3 regions of the Streptomyces sp. NPDC043853 genome follow, and region 3 is predicted to be linked to each of the others. Evidence: riboswitches for the same ligand, from Rfam matches in the RefSeq annotation. Region 3 holds a riboswitch; each other region holds the start of a gene.
What was found. A riboswitch is a leader RNA that binds a small molecule or an ion and turns the genes downstream of it on or off. The one in region 3 is predicted to bind cobalamin.

Region 1: another riboswitch for cobalamin. It lies ahead of AC067U_RS31085 (ribonucleoside-diphosphate reductase subunit alpha); the one in region 3 lies ahead of AC067U_RS34390 (energy-coupling factor ABC transporter permease).
Region 2: another riboswitch for cobalamin. It lies ahead of AC067U_RS32645 (cobalamin biosynthesis protein); the one in region 3 lies ahead of AC067U_RS34390 (energy-coupling factor ABC transporter permease).

Annotation. Positions count from the first base shown of each region.
Region 1 is NZ_JBWKDJ010000015.1:148,736-155,800, reverse strand. It holds gene AC067U_RS31105 (carbon starvation CstA family protein) at 74-2,227, shown strand; gene AC067U_RS31100 (YbdD/YjiX family protein) at 2,224-2,433, shown strand; gene AC067U_RS31095 (Uma2 family endonuclease) at 2,494-3,078, opposite strand; gene AC067U_RS31090 (GNAT family N-acetyltransferase) at 3,157-3,672, shown strand; adenosylcobalamin-variant (AdoCbl-variant) riboswitch at 3,748-3,824, shown strand; gene AC067U_RS31085 (ribonucleoside-diphosphate reductase subunit alpha) at 3,992-6,400, shown strand; gene AC067U_RS31080 (ribonucleotide-diphosphate reductase subunit beta) at 6,400-7,065, shown strand, end outside.
Region 2 is NZ_JBWKDJ010000017.1:104,321-111,385, reverse strand. It holds gene AC067U_RS32660 (alpha/beta hydrolase) at 1-1,122, opposite strand, end outside; gene AC067U_RS32655 (inorganic phosphate transporter) at 1,443-2,705, shown strand; gene AC067U_RS32650 (hypothetical protein) at 2,728-2,949, shown strand; cobalamin riboswitch at 3,102-3,271, shown strand; gene AC067U_RS32645 (cobalamin biosynthesis protein) at 3,307-4,275, shown strand; gene AC067U_RS32640 (cobyric acid synthase) at 4,272-5,855, shown strand; gene AC067U_RS32635 (putative cobaltochelatase) at 6,010-7,065, shown strand, end outside.
Region 3 is NZ_JBWKDJ010000019.1:139,018-146,082, reverse strand. It holds partial or broken gene AC067U_RS34405 (DNA translocase FtsK) at 1-114, opposite strand, end outside; gene AC067U_RS34400 (AMIN-like domain-containing (lipo)protein) at 327-860, shown strand; gene AC067U_RS34395 (DJ-1/PfpI family protein) at 929-1,498, opposite strand; cobalamin riboswitch at 1,608-1,800, shown strand; gene AC067U_RS34390 (energy-coupling factor ABC transporter permease) at 1,830-2,516, shown strand; gene AC067U_RS34385 (energy-coupling factor ABC transporter substrate-binding protein) at 2,552-2,902, shown strand; gene cbiQ (cobalt ECF transporter T component CbiQ) at 2,907-3,665, shown strand; gene AC067U_RS34375 (energy-coupling factor ABC transporter ATP-binding protein) at 3,662-4,489, shown strand; gene AC067U_RS34370 (PadR family transcriptional regulator) at 4,552-5,100, shown strand; gene AC067U_RS34365 (EF-hand domain-containing protein) at 5,163-5,375, opposite strand; gene AC067U_RS34360 (tRNA-dependent cyclodipeptide synthase) at 5,656-6,453, shown strand; gene AC067U_RS34355 (cytochrome P450) at 6,443-7,065, shown strand, end outside.

The DNA of each region.
Region 1 (7,065 bases), on a different contig from region 3:
CTGCACTTGTGCAGTGATCAACGAGGGGACGAGGGTCATGGCAGAACCAGGAGCAACAACGGCAGAACGGCGCATGACGCCTCAGTCGATCGCCATCTGGGTGCTCGTGGCACTCGTCGGCGCCATCGGCTGGGGCGTGCTCGCGCTCTCCCGAGGCGAGGAGATCTCGGCCGCCTGGCTGCTCGCCGCCGCGCTCGGCTCGTACGCGATCGGCTACCGCTTCTACTCCAAGTTCATCGCGAACCGGGTGCTCAAGGTCGACCGCACCCGGGCCACCCCGGCCGAACGCCTTGACAACGGTGTCGACTTCCATCCGACCGACCGCCGGGTCCTCTTCGGCCACCACTTCGCCGCGGTGGCCGGCGCCGGCCCGCTGGTCGGCCCGGTGCTCGCCGCACAGATGGGCTACCTGCCCGGCACCATCTGGATCGCGGCCGGCGTGATCTTCGCCGGCGCCGTGCAGGACATGGTCACCCTGTTCTTCTCCACCCGGCGCGACGGCCGCTCGCTCGGCCAGATGGCCCGCGACGAGATCGGCCCGGTGGGCGGAGCCGCCGCCCTGGTCGCGGTGTTCGCCATCATGATCATCCTGCTCGCGGTGCTCGCGCTGGTCATCGTCAACGCCCTCGCACACTCACCGTGGGGCGTCTTCTCCATCGGCATGACCATCCCGATCGCCGTCTTCATGGGCTTCTACCTGCGCGTCCTGCGGCCGGGCCGGGTCACCGAGGTCTCCGTGATCGGCGTGGCGCTGCTGCTGCTCGCCATCGTCGCCGGCGGCTGGGTCGCGGAGTCCTCGCTGGCGGGCACCTTCACCCTGGAGAAGGAGACCCTGGTCATCTGGATGGTGGTGTACGGCTTCCTGGCCTCGGTGCTGCCGGTCTGGATGCTGCTCGCGCCCCGGGACTACCTCTCCACCTTCATGAAGATCGGCACCATCGCGCTGCTGGCGCTCGGCGTGGTGATCGCGATGCCCACGCTGAAGATGCCCTCGGTCACCGACTTCGCCGCGCGCGGCGACGGCCCGGTCTTCGCCGGGTCGATGTTCCCGTTCGTCTTCATCACCATCGCGTGCGGCGCGCTCTCGGGCTTCCACGCCCTGGTCTCCTCGGGCACCACCCCGAAGATGATCCAGAAGGAGACCCAGGTCCGGATGATCGGCTACGGCGCGATGCTGACCGAGTCCTTCGTCGCCGTCATGGCGATCATCGCGGCCTGCATCATCGAGCCCGGACTCTTCTTCGCCGTCAACTCCCCCGGCGGGGTCGTCGGCACCACGGTCGAGACCGCCTCCCAGGCGGTCACCAACTTCGGCTTCGCGATCTCGCCCGAGGCGCTCACCCAGGCCGCGAAGGACGTCGAAGAAGCCACCCTGCTGTCCCGCACCGGCGGCGCACCGACCTTCGCACTCGGAATGTCGGAGATCTTCTCCTCCGTGATCGGCGGCGCCGGGATGAAGGCGTTCTGGTACCACTTCGCCATCATGTTCGAGGCCCTCTTCATCCTGACCACACTGGACGCGGGCACCCGCGTAGGCCGGTTCATGCTCCAGGACACCCTCGGCAACGTCCACAAGTCCTTCAAGGACGTCAGCTGGAAGCCGGGCGTGTGGTTCGCGAGCGCGATCGTTGTCGGCGGCTGGGGCTACTTCCTGTGGGTGGGCATCAAGGACCCGCTGGGCGGCATCAATCAGCTGTTCCCGCTCTTCGGCATCGCCAACCAGCTGCTCGCCGCGGTCGCGCTGGCCGTCTGCACCACCCTGCTGGTCAAGTCCGGACGGCTCAAGTGGGCCTGGGTGACCGGCGTTCCGCTGGTGTGGGACGCGACCGTGACGCTGACCGCGAGCTACCAGAAGATCTTCTCGGACGATGTGAAGGTCGGCTTCTTCGCGCAGCGCGACAAGTACCAGGCGGGGATCGACGCGGACAAGGTGCTGCCGCCCGCGAAGTCGATGGACGACATGCACACGGTGGTCACCAACGCCACGGTCGACGGCGTCCTGTGCGCCCTCTTCGCGATCCTGATCATCATCGTCCTCGCGGACGCGGCCCGGACCTGCGTCAAGGCCGTCCGCCGGCCCGAAACGGCCGTCCTCTCCGAGGTCCCGTGGACCGAGTCGAAGATCGTCGCTCCGGCCGGGCTGCTCCCGACGGCCGAGGAGAAGGCCGAACTGGCGGCGGCCGGCCTGGACTCGGGCGGCGGCAAGGTCTCGGAGCCGGTGGCATGACCGCCCTGCGGGACCGGCTGGCGGACCGTATGGCCAAGGTCCGGTACTACGTACGGGAGTTCTCCGGTGAGGCGGCGTACGACCGCTACGTCGCCCACGCCCGCGGCCACGACCCGGACGCCGAGGTCATGACCCGCAGGGACTTCGAGCGGGCCCGGGTGGACGCCCGGGAGGCGGACCCGCGGGAAGGGTTCCGCTGCTGCTGAGCAATCCGCTCGCGCGAGGGGCCCCGCCGATCCGGCGGAGCCCCTCGCGCGTGTTGTGCGTCAGCGCACCCAGTCCTTGAGGATTTCGGTCTGCAGGGTGATGCCGACAGGGTCCGGCAGCGCGATGTCCGTGCCGTAGGGCACGATGTGGACACTCTCGTACCGGCGGCCGTTGGGCTGGCTGTAGACCGAGAGTTCGCACTTCGCCCGGTCGATCAGCAGGTAAACGGGAATGCCCGTCTCTGCGTACGCCCGGGGCTTCTCGACGTGGTCCCGCCGCTGCGTGTCGGAATCCCACGACGTCACTTCGACGGCCATGAGGATGGGGTCGGGCTCGACCCAGTCACCCTGCCCGACGAAGGCATCCGGATGCGCCAGCACCGCGTCGGGAATGGCCCGCCCGGTCCGGTAGTCCTGCGCCTTGATCCCCTGCCCCGGGTGCAGGAACAAGTCGGGCCGTGACTGCATGCAGATCTTGAGCAGCCACTGGATGATCCGCCCGTGATCGCCGTCCGGCATTGCCTTGCTCCTGATGACCCCGTCGATGAATTCCAGCCGCGTCCCCTCCCTCTCGCGGGCGGCTATGCGCGCTACGGCTTCGAAGTCGTCAGTCAGCATGTGGGGCCGGTCTGTCGTCACGGTCATGCCTCGCTCGCCCTTCTCGACGGTGCTGTCTTCGACGATAGCGGCGGGCACCGACAGCCGTCCTGCACACTCGACCGCATGGACATCGTGATCAGGGAGGCAAGGCCCGAGGAGTACGAGGCCCTCGGGGAGATCACCGCGCAGGCGTACGTGGGGGACGGGCTGCTCGACGCCAACCCCGACGGGTACTACCTCGGGGTGTTGCGGGACGTGGCGGCGCGGGCGGAGGACTCCGCCGTGCTGGTCGCCGTACGGGAGGACGGGACGCTGCTCGGCGGGGTCGCGTTCGCTCCGCCCGGGAGCCGCTACTGCGACATCGCCGGGCCGGACGAGGCCGAGTTCCGGATGCTGGCCGTGGCCGGGGAGGCCCGCGGACAAGGCGTCGGCGAGGCTCTCGTCCGTGCCTGTATCGACCGCGCCCGGGCCATCGACGGGGTGCGGGCCCTGGTGCTGTCCACACAGCCGGCCATGCGCGCCGCGCACCGGATCTACGCCCGCATGGGCTTCGTACGGACGCCCGAGCGGGACTGGTCACCGGTCCCGAGTGTGCCGCTGCTCACCTACTCGCTGGAGCTGTACGGAACCGATCAGTAGCCGGAGCGCCGACCAGGGGACACAACATGTGGGGGTGGCATCACAGGGCCGCCCCCACATGTATGCTCATCCTCGCTGTCGACGCAGGGGAATCCGGTGAGAATCCGGAACTGTCCCGCAACGGTATGAAAAGTCCGAGTACCTGCCGACGGTGCGCCCGGGTACGACCGTCCCGGGTGCCGATACGTCCGGGCCTCGCGGTTGGGCCGGTGGACGCCGTACGGTGCTGCGCTCGCTTCCCGCCCCGCCGCTCCCGTACGCGCGCTGCCTCGCGCCCGCCCGCAGGGATTCCGGAGCCGAGCGAGGGAGAGCTCCCCCCGTGACCATCGCGCCTGCCGCACCGCGCGCCGAGTCCGCCGACCCGTCCTCCGGGGACACCAAGGGCACCGAGGGACCGGGGGCCGCACTGCTGCGGACTCTCACCGAGCTGACCGCAGACCTTCCCGACACCGACCCCGGCCGGGTCGCCGCCGCCGCGCTGCGCGGCCGCAGCGCCGACGCGGACGAGGCCGAGCTGCGCGGGCTGGCCACCGAGGCCGCCGCGGGGCTGATCTCCGAGGACCCGGCGTACTCAAAGCTGGCGGCCCGGCTGCTGACCCTCACCATCGCCGAGGAGGCCGCCGGCCAGGGCGTGACCTCCTTCACCGAGTCGGTCGCCGTCGGCCACCGCGAGGGCCTCATCGCCGACCGGACCGCGGAGTTCGTCGCCGCCCACGCCGCCCGCCTCGACGCGATGGTCGGGCACGCCCTCGCCGACGGCGCCGACGACCGCTTCGGCTTCTTCGGCCTGCGCACCCTGCACAGCCGCTACCTGCTGCGCCACCCGATCACCCGCCAGGTCATCGAGACCCCGCAGCACTTCATGCTCCGCGTGGCCTGCGGCCTCGCCGAGGACGAGAGCGTCCGCGCGGTGGAGGAGGTCGCCTCCCTGTACGGGCTGATGAACCGGCTGGACTACCTGCCCTCCTCCCCCACCCTCTTCAACTCCGGCACCCGGCACCCGCAGATGTCCTCCTGCTACCTGCTGGACTCCCCGCTGGACGAGCTGGACTCCATCTACGACCGCTACCACCAGGTGGCCCGGCTGTCGAAGCACGCCGGCGGCATCGGCCTGTCGTACTCCCGGATCCGCGCCCGCGGTTCGCTGATCCGCGGCACCAACGGCCACTCCAACGGCATCGTGCCGTTCCTGAAGACCCTGGACGCCTCGGTCGCCGCGGTGAACCAGGGCGGCCGCCGCAAGGGCGCCGCCGCCGTCTACCTGGAGACCTGGCACGCCGACATCGAGGAGTTCCTGGAGCTCCGCGACAACACCGGCGAGGACGCCCGCCGCACCCACAACCTGAACCTGGCGCACTGGATCCCGGACGAGTTCATGCGCCGGGTCAACGCGGACGCCGACTGGTCGCTGTTCTCCCCCGCCGACGTGCCCGAGCTGGTCGACCTCCACGGCGCCGACTTCGACGCCGCCTACGTCAAGGCCGAGCAGGCGGGCCTGGCCAGGAAGACGATGCCCGCCCGCGAGCTGTACGGCCGCATGATGCGCACCCTCGCGCAGACCGGCCAGGGCTGGATGACCTTCAAGGACACCTCCAACCGGACCGCCAACCAGACCGCGCTGCCCGGCACCGTCGTCCACTCCTCGAACCTGTGCACCGAGATCATCGAGGTCACCAACGACGGCGAGACCGCCGTCTGCAACCTCGGCTCGGTCAACCTCGGCGCGTTCGTCGCCGACGGGGAGATGGACTGGGAGCGCCTGGACGAGACCGTCCGCACGGCCGTCACCTTCCTCGACCGCGTCGTGGACATCAACTTCTACCCGACCGAGCAGGCCGGCCGTTCCAACGCCCGGTGGCGTCCGGTGGGCTTGGGCGCGATGGGCCTCCAGGACGTCTTCTTCAAGCTGCGCCTGCCCTTCGACTCCGCGGAGGCCAAGGCGCTCTCCACGAAGATCGCCGAGCGGATCATGCTGGCCGCGTACGAGGCCTCCACCGACCTCGCCGAGCGCAACGGCCCGCTGCCCGCCTGGGCGGAGACCCGTACCGCCCGTGGCGTCCTGCACCCCGACCACTACGACGTCACGCTCGCCTGGCCGGAGCGCTGGGCCGCCCTGCGCGCCCGCATGGCCACCACCGGTCTGCGCAACTCCCTCCTCCTGGCGATCGCCCCGACCGCGACGATCGCCTCGATCGCCGGCGTCTACGAGTGCATCGAGCCGCAGGTCTCCAACCTGTTCAAGCGCGAGACGCTGTCGGGCGAGTTCCTCCAGGTCAACGCGTACCTGGTGGAGGACCTGAAGAAGCTCGGCGTGTGGGACGCGCAGACCCGCGAGGCGCTCCGCGACTCCTCCGGCTCCGTGCAGGGCTTCGGCTGGATCCCGGCCGAGGTGCGCGAGCTGTACCGGACGGCGTGGGAGATCCCGCAGCGCGGCCTGATCGACATGGCGGCGGCCCGTACCCCGTACCTGGACCAGAGCCAGTCGCTGAACCTGTTCCTGGAGACGCCGACCATCGGGAAGCTCAGCTCGATGTACGCGTACGCCTGGAAGCAGGGCCTGAAGACCACGTACTACCTGCGCTCGCGCCCGGCGACGAAGATCGCCCGCGCGGCCTCCGGCACGGCCGTCCCCGCTGCCGCCACCCCCGCCCAGCTGCCGCAGGCCCTCGACGCCGAGGCGCTGGCCTGCTCCCTTGAGAACCCCGAGTCCTGCGAGGCCTGCCAGTAATGAGCTCCAACGCCAAGAACCTGCTCGACCCCGGCTTCGAGCTCACGCTCCGCCCGATGCGCTACCCGGACTTCTACGAGCGCTACCGGGACGCGATCAAGAACACCTGGACGGTGGAGGAGGTCGACCTCCACTCGGACGTCGCGGACCTCGCGAAGCTGACGCCCTCCGAACAGCACATGATCGGCCGCCTGGTCGCGTTCTTCGCGACCGGTGACTCGATCGTCGCGAACAACCTGGTGCTGACGCTCTACAAGCACATCAACTCCCCGGAGGCGCGCCTGTACCTGTCGCGCCAGCTGTTCGAGGAGGCCGTGCACGTCCAGTTCTACCTGACGCTGCTCGACACCTACCTGCCCGACCCGGAGGACCGCGCCGCGGCCTTCGACGCGGTCGAGAACATCCCGTCCATCCGCGAGAAGGCCCAGTTCTGCTTCAAGTGGATGGACTCGGTCGAGACGATCGACCGCCTGGAGACGGCCGCCGACCGCCGCCGCTTCCTGCTGAACCTGATCTGCTTCGCGGCGTGCATCGAGGGCCTGTTCTTCTACGGCGCGTTCGCCTACGTGTACTGGTTCCGCTCGCGCGGTCTGCTGCACGGCCTGGCGACCGGCACCAACTGGGTGTTCCGCGACGAGACCATGCACATGAACTTCGCGTTCGAG
Region 2 (7,065 bases), on a different contig from region 3:
CGGGGTCAGGAAGCGCCGGAGCACCTCCTCGTAGCGGGCCGGGTTGGCGTTCCACATTCCCCCGTGCGAGGCGTCGCGGACGGGATAGAGGGTGACGCGGTCGGGGCGCAGCGCGGCGAGCCGGCGAGCCGGCTCCCAGGGGGCGATCCGGTCGTCCGGGCCGGAGAAGACCAGCACCGGCACGCGCAGGGCGGCCGGGTCGGCCACCGGGTTCCGGTGGCCGGCCAGCAGCCCGGTCCGGGCCTCGGCGGCCCGGACGGCCAGCGGCAGCAGGGCGGCGGGCACCCCGCGGGCGAGGGCCAGGTTGCGCAGGGTGGTGTGCCGGTCGAGCACCGGGGAGTCCAGCACCAGCCCGGCGATGCGGTCGGCGAGGGCCGAGCGCTGGGCGGCGTAGAGGGCCATGGTGGCGCCGGTGGACCAGCCGTGCAGGATCACCCGGCGGGCTCCGTAGCGGAGCGCGTAGCGGATGGCGGCGTCCAGGTCGCGCCATTCCGAGGCACCGAGGTGGCTGATCCCGTCGGGGCAGGCGGGGGCGCCGAGGTCGCCGCGGTAGGCCAGGTCGAGCACCGGCAGGTGGTACCGGTGGAGGAAGGGCATGACCACCATCGGGTGCTCGCGGGTGCTGCCGAGCCCGTGGACGGTGATCACCCAGGTGTCGCGGGCGCCGGGCACGAACCAGGCGGGCAGTCCGCCCAGCTCGCCGGGGACGTCCACGTCGGCGTGGTCGAGCCCGAGCGCGGAGCGCGGGTTGCCGAGGTGGACCTGGGGGGTGAGCCGGACCCGGGTGCCGGGTTCCAGGGTGCCGTGGGTGATCCGGACGAGTTCCCGGACCACGGTGTCCGGGTCGTGCGGGACGTCCCGCAGCACCCGGCCGACCACGGCGTGCACCCCGGGGGCGTCCAGTCCGTGGGTGCCCGGGCGGAGGGTGGCCAGGGTGCGGGTCAGGGCGATCCGGCCGGGCGCGGTGGAGTGGACGGTGAGCCGGGGGCCGCCGGGGAGCGGGCGCCCCGGTTCGGGCCGCAGCGCGGCGTCGGCGGCGTACCGCCCGGCCACGACGGCGGCCGCTCCGGCGCCCAGGAGGGTGGTGGTGACGGCCGCTGCCGTCGCTGTCGCTGTGCGCACCGTTCCAGTTTCGGCGGCGGGCTGGGGCCCGGCCAGCGGAGGACACACGGAGGAGGTGCCTCCGGAAGCGTCCGGCCTGGAGTGATGTACGTCTCTTCGGCGGGGCCGGGCGGGCGTCCGGAATGCCTGAAGTCGCATGCGTAAGGTTCCGTTCACCCCTCGATGACGTGCGCGAATCGGTGCATTGGCGGCAGTATCAGGACGAGCGTCCCTAAGTCGAACCGCGCGGGTACACCGCAAGGCCCGAGTCAGTTCACTTTTCGTTCACCTAGGTTGCTTACGTTCGCCGAGCCACTGACGCCAAACAGAAGCCTGGGTAAATGGAGCACATAACGCTTCTCCTCGGGATCGTGATCATCACCGCTCTCGTGTTCGACTTCACGAACGGTTTCCACGACACCGCCAACGCGATGGCTACCACCATCTCGACCGGCGCCCTCAAGCCCAAGACGGCGGTGGCCATGTCCGCCGTGCTCAACCTCGTCGGCGCGTTCATGTCCGTGGAGGTCGCCAAGACGATCTCCAAGGGTCTCGTCAACGAAGAGGGCATCCAGCCAGAGGTGATCTTCGCGGCGCTCGTCGGCGCCATCCTCTGGAACCTGCTGACCTGGCTGGTCGGCCTGCCCTCCAGCTCCTCGCACGCCCTGATGGGCGGCCTGATCGGTGCCGCGGTCGCTTCTGCCGGCATCGGCGCGGTCAACGGCGACGTGGTCGTGACCAAGGTCCTCATCCCCGCGGTCGCCGCGCCGATCGTCGCCGGCGTCGCCGCGATGCTGGCCGCGCGCCTCACGTACAAGCTCGGCAACAACGTCGGCGAGAAGACCTCGGCCAAGGGCTACAAGGCCGGCCAGATCGCCTCCGCCGGCCTGGTCTCCCTGGCGCACGGCACCAACGACGCGCAGAAGACGATGGGCATCATCACCCTGGCCCTGGTCGCCGGCGGCGCGCTCGCGCCCGGCTCCAACCCGCCGGTCTGGGTCATCGTCTCCGCCGGTATGGCCATCGCGCTCGGCACCTACCTGGGCGGCTGGCGGATCATCCGGACCATGGGCAAGGGCCTGACCGACCTGCAGCCGCAGCAGGGCTTCGCCGCCCAGACCTCGGCCGCGTCCGTCATCCTCGCCTCCTCCACCCTGGGCTTCTCCCTCTCCACCACCCACTCGTGCTCCGGCGCGGTCATGGGTGCCGGCCTCGGCCGCAAGGGCGGCGTGGTCCGCTGGTCCACCGCGACCCGCATGTTCGTCGCGTGGGGCCTGACCCTGCCGGCCGCCGCCGCCGTCGGCGCGGGCGCCGAGTACGTCATGCGCATCGGTGACATCGGCGTCGCCGCCGTCACGGTCTTCCTGGTGGGCTCCTGCCTCGCCATCTGGCTGATCTCCCGCCGTCAGGTCGTCGACCACCACAACGTCAACGAGGTCGACGGCGAGGAGCCGGGCGTGGTCACCACCGCGATCGCGGCCGTCGCCGTGCCGCCGGCGGGCACCACCGCCGCGGTCACCGACGAGGACCTGAAGGCCACCATCCCCGCCCCGAACGCCCACGCGTCCGGCGAGACCCCGACGGCTCCGGCCGCCGCGGTCTGACCAGCAGAGAAGGTTTCGCAGCATGAAGATCGACTGGGCAGCCCTGGGCTCCGTCTTCGGAGTCAGCCTCTCCGCCACCGTCCTCCTGGTCGCCCTGTTCACCCTGGGCCTGGTGGGTCTCTCCAAGCACGAGGCCGCCACCGAGCAGGGCGGCACCGCCGCCCTGGCCCGGACCGGCGCCTACGCCGCCTTCGCGCTCTGCGCCGCGGCCGTGGCCTACGGGATCTACCTGATCGTCGTCTGACCCGAGGCGGCACCCGTCGCGGCACGCCCCGCGGCACGCACCGCGGCACCCACCGCGTCCGAAGGCTCCTCCCGGTTGTCCCGGGGGGAGCTTTCGCATGCCCTGCCCCGTCCGCACCCCACTTCCGCCGCAGGTCAACGGCAAGTTGACGGGCGATCGCGGTGCGTGGTGGACTGCCGGAGCCATCACGGCGGCAGCAGAGGAAGTCCGGTGCGAATCCGGCGCGGTCCCGCCACTGTCACCGCGGAGCACGGCCGGTCCTTCGTACCGGGCCCCGTGCCTCGCGGGAGCCAGGAACTCTCGCCACCGGACACGTCGAACCAGGGCGCGGACCCTGAGTGAGGACATACCTGCCCCATGCGTGCCGATCGCGTTTTCGCGTACGGCGTGACGGCGGGCCTGATCGGCGACCGGATCCTCGGTGATCCGCGCCGCGGGCACCCCGTCGCAGCCTTCGGACGAGCCGCCGCCGCCGTGGAGCGCGCCCTCTGGCGCGACCGGCGCACCCGGGGCGTGGTGCACGCCGCGGTGTGCGCCGGCGGCGCAGCGGCGCTGGGCGCGGTCGCCGCCCGCGCCGTGCGCTCCCGCCCCGCAGCCCTCCGGATCGCCCTGACCGCCGCCGCCACCTGGGCCGTCGTCGGCGGCACCTCGCTGGGCCGGGAGGCCCGGGCGATCGGCGGTGCCCTGGCCGCCGGTGACACCGAGGTGGCCCGCGAGCGGCTCCCCCACCTGTGCGGGCGGGACCCGCACTCCCTGGACGAGCAGCAGATCGCGCGCGCCGTGGTGGAGTCGGTCGCCGAGAACACCTCCGACGCCGTGGTCGGCGCGCTGGTGTGGGGGGCCGCGGCCGGGGTCCCGGGACTGGTCGCGTTCCGCGCCGTGAACACCCTCGACGCGATGGTGGGCCACAAGTCCCCCCGCCACCTCAACTACGGCTGGGCCTCGGCCCGGCTGGACGACCTCGCGGGCTGGCCGGGGGCCCGGCTGACCGCACTGGCCGCCGTACTCGCCGGCCCTGACCGTCGGGGGGCGGTCAGGGCCTGGCGTACCGATGCCGCGGCCCACCCCAGCCCCAACGCCGGCCCGGTCGAGGCCGCCTTCGCGGGGGCGCTCGGGGTGCGGCTGGGCGGCACCCTCGCCTACGGCGGGCGGGTGGAGCACCGGGCGGTGCTCAACGGCGCGGAGGGGCGGCCGGTGGAGGTCGCGGACATCGAACGGGCGGTCCGGCTCTCCCGGCAGGTGACCTGGCTGGCGCTGGGCGCTTGCGTGGCGGGCCGGCTGCTGGCGGCACGGGCGGTACGAGCGGTACGGAAGGGGCGCGGGTGAGCGGGACGGGCAAGCGGGGCGGGGGGCTGCTCGTCGCGGGCACCACCTCCGACGCGGGCAAGAGCGTGGTCACCGCCGGCATCTGCCGGTGGCTGGCGCGGCAGGGCGTGAAGGTGGCGCCCTTCAAAGCGCAGAACATGTCGCTGAACTCCTTCGTGACCCGGGAGGGCGCGGAGATCGGCCGGGCTCAGGCCATGCAGGCCCAGGCGGCCCGGGTGGAACCGACCGCGCTGATGAACCCGGTGCTGCTCAAGCCCGGCAGCGACCGCAGCAGCCAGGTGGTGCTGCTGGGCAAGCCGGTGGGCGAGATGAGCGCCCGTGGGTTCTTCGGGGGGTCCGGGCCCGCGGCGCAGCCGCCATCAGGCGCAGTGTCCCCCGGGAAGGCACTGCACGGCGGACGGGAGCAGTTGCTCGGTGTGGTCACGGACTGCCTGGAGCAGTTGCGGGGCACGTATGACGCCGTGATCTGCGAGGGGGCGGGCAGCCCGGCCGAGATCAACCTGCGCCGGACGGACATCGTGAACATGGGGATCGCGCGGGCCGCGGACTTCCCCGTGGTGGTGGTCGGGGACATCGACCGGGGCGGGGTCTTCGCGTCCTTCTTCGGCACCACGGCCCTGCTGTCGGAGCGGGACCAGTCGCTGGTCGTCGGCTACCTGGTGAACAAGTTCCGCGGCGACGTCTCCCTGCTGGAGCCCGGCCTGGAGATGCTCCGGTCGATGACCGGGCGCGCCACGTACGGGGTGCTGCCCTTCCAGCACGGCCTGGGCATCGACGAGGAGGACGGCCTGCGGGTGTCGCTGCGCGGCGCGGTGCGCGAGTCGGTGGTCGCCCCTCCGGTGGGCGAGGACGTGCTGCGGGTCGCGGTGTGCGCGGTGCCGCTGATGTCCAACTTCACGGACGTGGACGCGCTCGCGGCGGAGCCGGGCGTGGTGGTGCGGTTCGTGGACCGGCCCGAGGAGCTGGCCGACGCCGACCTGGTCGTCGTACCGGGCACCCGCGGCACGGTGAAGGCGCTGGAGTGGCTGCGGGCGCGCGGCCTGGCGGACGCTCTCGCCCGGCGGGCCGCCGAGGGGCGGCCGGTGCTGGGCATCTGCGGCGGCTTCCAGGCCCTCGGCGAGCGGATCGAGGACGAGGTCGAGTCGCGGGCGGGCGTGGTGGAGGGCCTCGGGCTGCTGCCGGTACGGGTCCGCTTCGCCCGGGAGAAGACCCTGGCCCGGCCCACGGGCACGGCGCTCGGCGAGACCGTCGACGGGTACGAGATCCACCACGGCGTGGCCGAGGTGCTGGGCGGGGAGCCGTTCCTGGACGGCTGCCGGGTCGGCTCGGTGTGGGGCACCCACTGGCACGGCTCGCTGGAGTCCGACGGCTTCCGGCGGGCCTTCCTGCGGCAGGTCGCGGCCGCGGCGGGCCGGCGCTTCGTCCCGGCCCCGGACACGTCCTTCGCCGCACTGCGCGAGGAACAGCTCGACCTGCTGGGCGACCTGATCGAGCAGCACGCGGACACGGACGCCCTGCTGCGGCTGATCGAGTCCGGCGCCCCGTCGGGCCTGCCGTTCATTCCGCCGGGCGCGCCGTGAGCGGGCCGTCTGCCCTGCAGGGCTGTTCCCCCACCCCGCCCTCCCCCCAGCGCAGCGAGGGGGAGGGCGGGGTGGGGGAAGGCCCCGCGCAGCGGACCCCCACCGAGCCCGCCATAAATGCAGCCACCTTGCCGTACGAAGGAGTGAGCAACACGTGAGTACGCCCTACCCGTTCACCGCGGTGGTCGGCCAGGCGGACCTCCGCCTGGCGCTGCTGCTGAACGCCGTCAGCCCCGCGGTCGGCGGCGTGCTCGTGCGCGGCGAGAAGGGCACCGCCAAGTCCACGGCCGTACGCGCCCTGTCCGCGCTGCTGCCGGAGGTCGAGGTCGTCCCCGGGTGCCGGTTCTCGTGCGCGCCGGGCGCGCCCGACCCTGCCTGCCCGGACGGCCCGCACGACGCGGCCGAGGGCACCGCGCGCCCCGCCCGGATGGTGGAGCTGCCCGTCGGCGCCTCCGAGGACCGCCTCGTCGGCGCGCTCGACATCGAGCGCGCCCTCGCGGAGGGCGTGAAGGCCTTCGAGCCCGGCCTGCTGGCCGACGCGCACCGCGGGATCCTCTACGTGGACGAGGTCAACCTGCTCCACGACCACCTGATCGACCTCCTGCTGGACGCCGCCGCGATGGGCGCCTCCTACGTGGAGCGTGAAGGCGTCTCGGTCCGGCACGCAGCCCGGTTCCTCCTGGTGGGCACCATGAACCCGGAGGAGGGCGAGCTGCGTCCGCAGCTGCTCGACCGGTTCGGCCTGACCGTGGAGGTCGCGGCCTCCCGGGAGCCGGAGCAGCGGGTCGAGGTGGTCCGGCGCCGGCTCGCCTACGAGGACGACCCGGCCGCCTTCGCCGCCCGCTGGGCCGGCGACGAGGACGGCGTACGGGCACGCGTGGTCGCGGCACGGTCGCTGCTGCCGCGGGTCGGGCTCGGGGACGGCGCGCTGCTGCAGATCGCGGCGGTGTGCGCCGGGTTCGAGGTGGACGGCATGCGGGCCGACATCGTGATGGCCCGTACGGCGACCGCGCTGGCCGCCTGGGCCGGGCGTACCGCCGTGCGGAAGGAGGACGTCCGGCAGGCCGCCCTGCTGGCGCTCCCCCACCGGCGGCGCCGGAACCCCTTCGACGCCCCGGGGCTGGACGAGGAGATGCTCGACCGGATCCTCGACGGCTTCCCCGACGACGAGCCCGAGCCGGAGCCGGAGCAGCCGGAGCCGGACCCCGAC
Region 3 (7,065 bases):
CACGGCGACTTCGCGGCCCAGCTTCTCGTCGTACGCCCGCCAGACACGGCCCATGCCCCCGGCGCCGAGCAACCCGGTCACCCGGTAGCGGTCCGCGATCCGTGTCCCCTGCACTATCCCCTCCACGGCACAGCGAGTGGCGACCTCCGCACCGAAGACGCCGCGGTGATCGTACGTCCGGGCCTGCGCCGCGATTCCGGTGGCATCACCGTGTGGACACGGAACTCGGCGCATTGCGGTCGCGTCGCGGGAACCGAACGCGGACGGTGGATGTCTCCATCGTTGTCAGCCTTGTCCCCTTACATCCGGAGAAACCGGGGGACGCCATGAAGCACATCCACCGCATACGCCGCCGGCAGCTCGTGGCCCTGGCCACGGGTGCCCTCCTCACCGCCGGAATCGGGTTCGCCGCGCCTGCCTCGGCGCAGCTCCCGGCCGCGGAGCCGGCCACCACCTGGAGCACGACCCCGCTCGTGGTCAACGCCCGCTGGGGCGGCCACTGCACGTACGACCGGCTCGTCATCGACGTGAAGGGCTACGTCCCCGACGTCACCGTCCGCCGGACCGCCAGGCTGTACTACGACGGGTCCGGCAAGCCGGTCCCGCTCGCGGGCAGGTACTTCCTGGAGATCCGGCTCAACCCGGCCGCCGCCCACAACGATGCCGGGAAGTCCGTCTACCAAGGTCCCAAGCTGCAGCGGATCTGGCTGCCGAAGCTCAAGGGAATCGCCATGACCGGCGACTACGAGGGGTACGTGACCTTCGGCGCCGCCTTCCACACCTATCCCGTCTACAAGACGTTCAAGCTGCACAGCCCGGAGCGGTTCGTGCTGGACGTCAAGCACGCCAACGTCTGCTGAGCGGCACCTGAGCAGTACCCGCCGGGCCCCGGGGTCGTCGCACGCCCCGGGGCCCGGCCGGTCGCCCGTCAGCCGCCGACCGGCGCCTTGGAACGCAGGACCGTCAGGAACGCGCGCATCCAGGCCGGGTGGTCGGGCCAGACCCGGGCCGACACCAGGGTGCCGTCCACCACCGCCTCCGAGTTCTCGAAGGTCCCGCCGGCGCCCCGCATGTCGAGCTCCAGCGCCGGGTACGCGGTGACCTTGCGCCCGTCCAGGCTCCCGGCGGCCGCGGTCATCAGCGGGCCGTGGCAGATCTGCGCGACCGGCTTGTCGGCCCCGGTGAAGGCGGCGATGATCCGCTTCACCTCGGGGTCGTTGCGCAGGTACTCGGGCGCCCGCCCGCCGGGGATCACCAGCGCGGCGTACTGCCCCGGGTCGACGTCCGCGAACGCCACGTCGGCCGGCCAGGTGTAGCCCGGCTTCTCGGTGTAGGTGTCGAAGCCGTCCTCGAAGTCGTGCACCACGAAGCGGAGTTTCTTCACCGCCGGGGCCGCGATGTGGACCTCGTACCCCTCTTCGAGGAGCCGCTGGTACGGATAGAGGACTTCCAGCGACTCCGCCGCGTCACCGGTGACGATGAGGACCTTCACTGCCATGGGCTGCTCCTGTGATGTGGGGCACATGTGGACCCCGGCGACCCTGCCCGCGCGTCGGCCGCCCAAACCGGCCGGGAGGGGGCGGGTTGTGGCACCCGAGGCCGGACGACTAGGGTCATCTGGCCTTGGTGTACGGGAAACCGGTGGAAAACCGGTGCGGCCCTCGCCACTGTGATCGGGAAGTCCGGCTCCATCCTCACGGAGGCCACTGGGCCGACGCGGGAGACCGCACGGCCCGGGAAGGCGGAGCCAGGGCATCAGCACCCGTGAGCCAGGAGACCGGCCAGGGCGCGTTGTCCATCCACGAGGTGCTGGAGAGGTCTCCCAACCCATGCATATTGCCGAGGGGTTCCTACCCCCGTTGCACGCGGTCGCCTGGGGCGTCGCGTCCGCTCCGTTCGTCGTCCACGGCGTGCGCGCGCTGACCCGTGAGGTCAAGGAGAACCCGGAGAGCACGCTGCTCCTCGGCGCGTCCGGTGCGTTCACGTTCGTCCTGTCGGCCCTGAAGATCCCCTCGGTGACGGGCAGTTGTTCGCACCCGACCGGGACGGGGCTGGGGGCGATCCTGTTCCGGCCCCCGATCATGGCCGTGCTCGGCACGATCACCCTGCTGTTCCAGGCCCTGCTGCTGGCCCACGGCGGACTGACCACCCTCGGCGCCAACGTCTTCTCGATGGCGATCGCCGGCCCCTGGGCGGGCTACGCCGCCTACCGGCTGCTGGGGAAATCCGGGGCGCCGCTGATGGTCTCGGTCTTCTTCGGCGCCTTCTTCGCCGACCTGGTGACCTACTGCGTGACCTCGGTCCAGCTGGCGCTGGCCTTCCCCGACCCGGGCAGCGGCTTCCTCGGCTCACTCGCCAAGTTCGGCGGGATCTTCGCCGTCACCCAGATCCCCCTCGCCGTCAGCGAGGGGCTGCTCACCGTGCTGGTGATGCGGCTGCTGATGCAGTCCAGCAGGTCGGACCTGGTCCGGCTGGGCATCGCCGAGCTCACCAAGAAGCAGGAGGCCGCGGTCTGATGGCGAACAGCACGCCGAAGGGCATGTCGAAGGGCATGTCGAAGAACACCAGGGTCAACCTCCTGCTGCTGCTCCTGGTGGCGGCACTGGCCGTACTGCCGCTCGTGCTGGGGCTCGGGGAGGGCAAGGAGGAGCCGTTCACCGGCGCGGACGCGCAGGCCGAGGCGGCGATCACCGAGCTGAAGCCGGACTACGAGCCGTGGTTCTCCCCGCTGTACGAACCCCCGTCCGCGGAGGTGGAGTCCGCGCTGTTCGCCCTGCAGGCGGCGATCGGCGCGGGGGTGCTCGCGTATTACTTCGGGCTGCGGCGCGGGCGCCGGCAGGGCGCGGCGGCGTCCGGCGCGGCCGTGGCCGGGGACCCGGCCGGTCCCTCCGCGGGGTCCTGAGTCCGTGCTGCCCATCGACGCGGCCGCGCACAGCAGCCGCTGGCGCGGCCGCCACCCGCTGGAGAAGGCCCTGCTGGGCCTCGGCCTGACGGTGACGGCGGTGAGCCTGCCGCCCTGGCCGGGCGGACCGCTGGTGGCCGCGGCCACGCTGACCGTGCTGCTCGGCCCGGCCGGGGTGCCCGGGCGGCGGCTGTGGCGGGCTTTCCGGATCCCGCTCGGTTTCTGCTTCACCGGGGCGGTGCCGCTGCTGTTCGCCGTGGGCGGCCCGGACGGCTGGGTCGCGCTGGCCCCGGACGGGCCGCGGCACGCGGCCGACCTGCTGCTCCGTACGTCGGCGGCCTCGCTCGGGGTGTTGCTGTTCGCGTTCACCACCCCGGTCTCGGACGTGCTGCCCCGGCTGGTGCGGGCCGGGGTGCCGGCGCCGGTGGTCGACGTGGCCCTGGTGATGTACCGGATCGGATTCCTGCTGCTGGACTCACTGGCGCAGGTGCGTACGGCACAGGCGGCCCGGCTGGGGAACAACAGCCGGGCGGCGGCGTGGCGTTCGGTGGCCGGGCTGGCCTCCACCGCCTTCGTCCGGGCCTTCGACCGGGCGGGGCGGCTCCAGGCGGGGCTGGCGGGCCGGGGCTACGACGGCACCCTGCGGGTGCTGGTGCCCCGGGCGTCGGTGTCGTGGCGGTTCCTGGCCGCGTCCGGGGGGCTGTTGTGCGCGGTGATCGCCGCGACGTTCGTGCTGAGAGGACTGCTGGGAGTGTGGGCGTGAAGCCGTACGGCGGAGCAGTGGTGGAACTGGCGGGCGCGGAGTACGCGTACGAGGACGGGCCGGCCGTGCTGTCGGGGGTGGACTTCGGCATCGCCGAGGGCCGTTCGCTGGCCCTGCTGGGCCGCAACGGCAGCGGCAAGACCACCCTGATGCGGCTGCTGAGCGGGGGGCTGCGGCCCGCCGCCGGCCGGCTGCTGCTGGACGGCTCGCCGGTCTCCCACGACCGGGCGGGCCTGACCCGGCTGCGGTCCTCGGTCCAGCTGGTGGTGCAGGACCCGGACGACCAGCTGTTCGCCGCCTCGGTGGAGCAGGACGTGTCCTTCGGGCCGCTGAACCTGGGGCTGCCCGACCCGGAGGTGCGCGCCCGGGTGGACGCCGCGCTGGAGGCCCTGGACATCACGGCGCTGCGCGACCGGCCCACGCACCTGCTGTCCTACGGGCAGCGGAAGCGGGCGGCGATCGCCGGGGCGGTGGCGATGCGGCCCCGGGTGCTGATCCTGGACGAGCCGACGGCCGGGCTGGACCCGGACGGGCAGGAGCGGTTGCTGGAGGTGCTGGCGGGGCTGGAGTCCACGACGGTGGTGATGGCCACGCATGACGTGGACCTGGCGGTGCGCTGGGCCGATGACGCGGCGGTGCTGACCCGCGGCGGGATCCGGACCGGGCCGGCGGGTGAGCTGCTGGCGGATCCCGAGCTGCTGGCCGCGGCGGGGCTGCGGCAGGCGTGGTCCCCGGCGGTGACCTCGTTCCTGCGCGCCCACGGCCTCCTCCCCCACGGCTCTCCCGGGCCGCGCACCCCGGAGGAGCTCTCCGCGCCGGCCTGACCGGCGGGCATCCTGACCGGCGGCCCTGCTCCACCCCGAGGACCAGTCCCTACGATGGCCGCATGTCGCTGCCGCACGCCATCCTGACCGCCCTGCTGGAGAAGCCCTCGTCAGGGCTGGAGCTGACCCGGCGGTTCGACCGGTCCATCGGGTACTTCTGGTCGGCGACGCACCAGCAGATCTACCGGGAGCTCGGGAAGCTGGAGGAGGGCGGGCTGATCCGGGCACTGCCGACCGCACAGCCCTCCCGGGGGCAGAAGAAGGAGTTCGAGGTGCTGCCCGCCGGGCGGGCGGAGCTCCTCCGGTGGGTCGGGGAGAGCCAGGACCCCAAGGCGATCCGGGATCCGCTGCTGCTGCGGATCCGGGCGGCCGCCATGGTGGGCACCCAGGGCCTGCTCGCGGAGCTGCGGCGCCATCTGGAGCTGCACCGGCAGCAGCTGGCCGTGTACGAGGCCATCGAGGAGCGCGACTTCCCGCCCGGCCGGGACGCCCCCGAGGACCGGCTGCGCCGGCTCGTGCTGCACGGCGGGACCGCCTTGGAGGGCTTCTGGCTGCGCTGGCTGGAGGAGGCGCTCGCCGAGGTCGAGGCCATGGAGGGCGGCCGGGACTGAACCGGCCCCGGTGCGCCCACTGGGGGGCGAAACCGGGGCCGGCGGAAGGGGCGTGGAGCCGCTTACTTGTTCAGGGAGGCCCAGAACTCGTCGAAGGACAGCAGCTTGTCGCCGTCGAGGTCCTTGGACTTGATGACGGCCTCGGCCACCGGGCCGGTCACGGCGAAGTCGCCCATGGCCGCCATGGCCTCGCGGTACTCGTCGGCGGTGACGAACCCGTCGCCGTCCTTGTCGAAGCGTCCGAACGTCGCCTTGGCGCTCTCGATGTCCGCCACTGGGATCCACCCCTTCTTGGTGCTGGTTGACCGGCTCAGGGTAGCGGCACCCCCGGCCCCGGCGCAGTCGGGGTCCCGGTCGGACGGTCGGAATTCATTCAATTACCCTTCCGTAACGCGGAACACAGGGGCCCGGCCAGCGGCGGAACGAATAATTCCAGCGAACAGGTCCCCATTCCTCTTGTCACGCTCCGGGGCCGCGGAATAACGTACCGCCATTGCCGCCACACCAGGAGCGCGGGGCTCCCAGGGACAAGCGGCAAACAAGGGCGATCAAAAAGTGACGATCACAGTTGACGCATCATTCGAAGTTCTGCCCTTCACGCGCACCTGCCGCCATATCTGGGAAGACGGCGACCATGTGCTCATCGGCGTGAGTCCCGGCAACGGCTACTTCAGCGCCGAGCGCATAGCCGGCCTCGCCAGGTGGGCCGTGACCCGCTTCGCGCAGGTGGACTTCGTCTACGCGGACCTCCACGTGGACCGCATGTTCGCCGCCTTCGGGTACACGCCGGAGCATGCGGCCAAGCGCGCCGCGAAGGAGATCAAGGCGGTCCGGCGGAGGATCCTCAAAGGTGTCGGGGAGTCGGGATCAGAGAGACCCGAGGTCCGGGTGCGGGCCCTGTCCGAATTCCAGGGCAATCCCGTTTACCAGCTGCTGCACCGGCGCGTGCTGCATTTCCTGGAGACCGATGACGAATTCCGCAAGGGCTGCGAGGAGATGGCCCTGCACTTCGTCGGGTCCAAGCTTCCGGACGGCGAATCGATCACCGATGAGCAGCTCCGGGTGTGTTTCGACTACCTGGCGGCGGAACTCCCCTTCTTCATCGATACGCCCGGAATTCTCGACGTGCCGTCGTCGGTCGCGGCGTACCACGTGCCGATGCCGATGACCGAGGTGCTGTTCGCCCGCGGCGGAGGCCTGCGCGCCACCCGCAACCAGGCGTACGCCGTCGTACGGCCCGAGACCGCCCACGGCACCCACGGCACCCACAGCGCCCAGGACACCCAAGGCACCCAGAGCACCCAGACCGCCGGAACCTGTGAAGGGGACACCGTTGACCAGCGTGCAGCTTGACTTCCCGCTCTCCCGGCGCGGTGACGTGCTCCCGGAGGAGTGCTCCTGGCTGCGCGAGAAGGCCCCGGTGGCCCGGGTGCGCACCCTCACCGGGGACACCGCCTGGCTGGTGAGCAGCCACGCGCTGGCCAAGCAGGTCCTGGAGGACGAGCGGTTCAGCCTCAAGGACACCGCGAACGCCGGGGTGCCGCGCCAGTACGCGCTGACGATCCCGCCCGAGGTCGTCAACAACATGGGCAACATCAACAGCGCGGGGCTCCGCGACGCCGTGATGAAGTCCCTGAACCCGCGCCAGGAGGGGCTGCCGGAGTTCCTCCGCGCCACCGCGCACGCCCTGGTCGACGCCTTCACGGCCGAGGGCGGCCCGGTCGACCTGCGGGCCGCCTTCGCGGACCCGTACTCGGCCGCCCTGCACTGCCACGTCCTGGGAGTGCCGCAGGAGGACTGGCGCCGGCTGATGTCGGGCCTGGACGTCGCGTTCATGACGGCGCGCGTGCCCTTCGCCGACTCCGCCCTCAACTGGTACAAGGACGTCGGCTATTTCGCCGACCGGTTCCGGGAACAGCTCGCCGCGGACGACGGGGCGCGTACGGGGCTGCTGGGCCGGTTCGC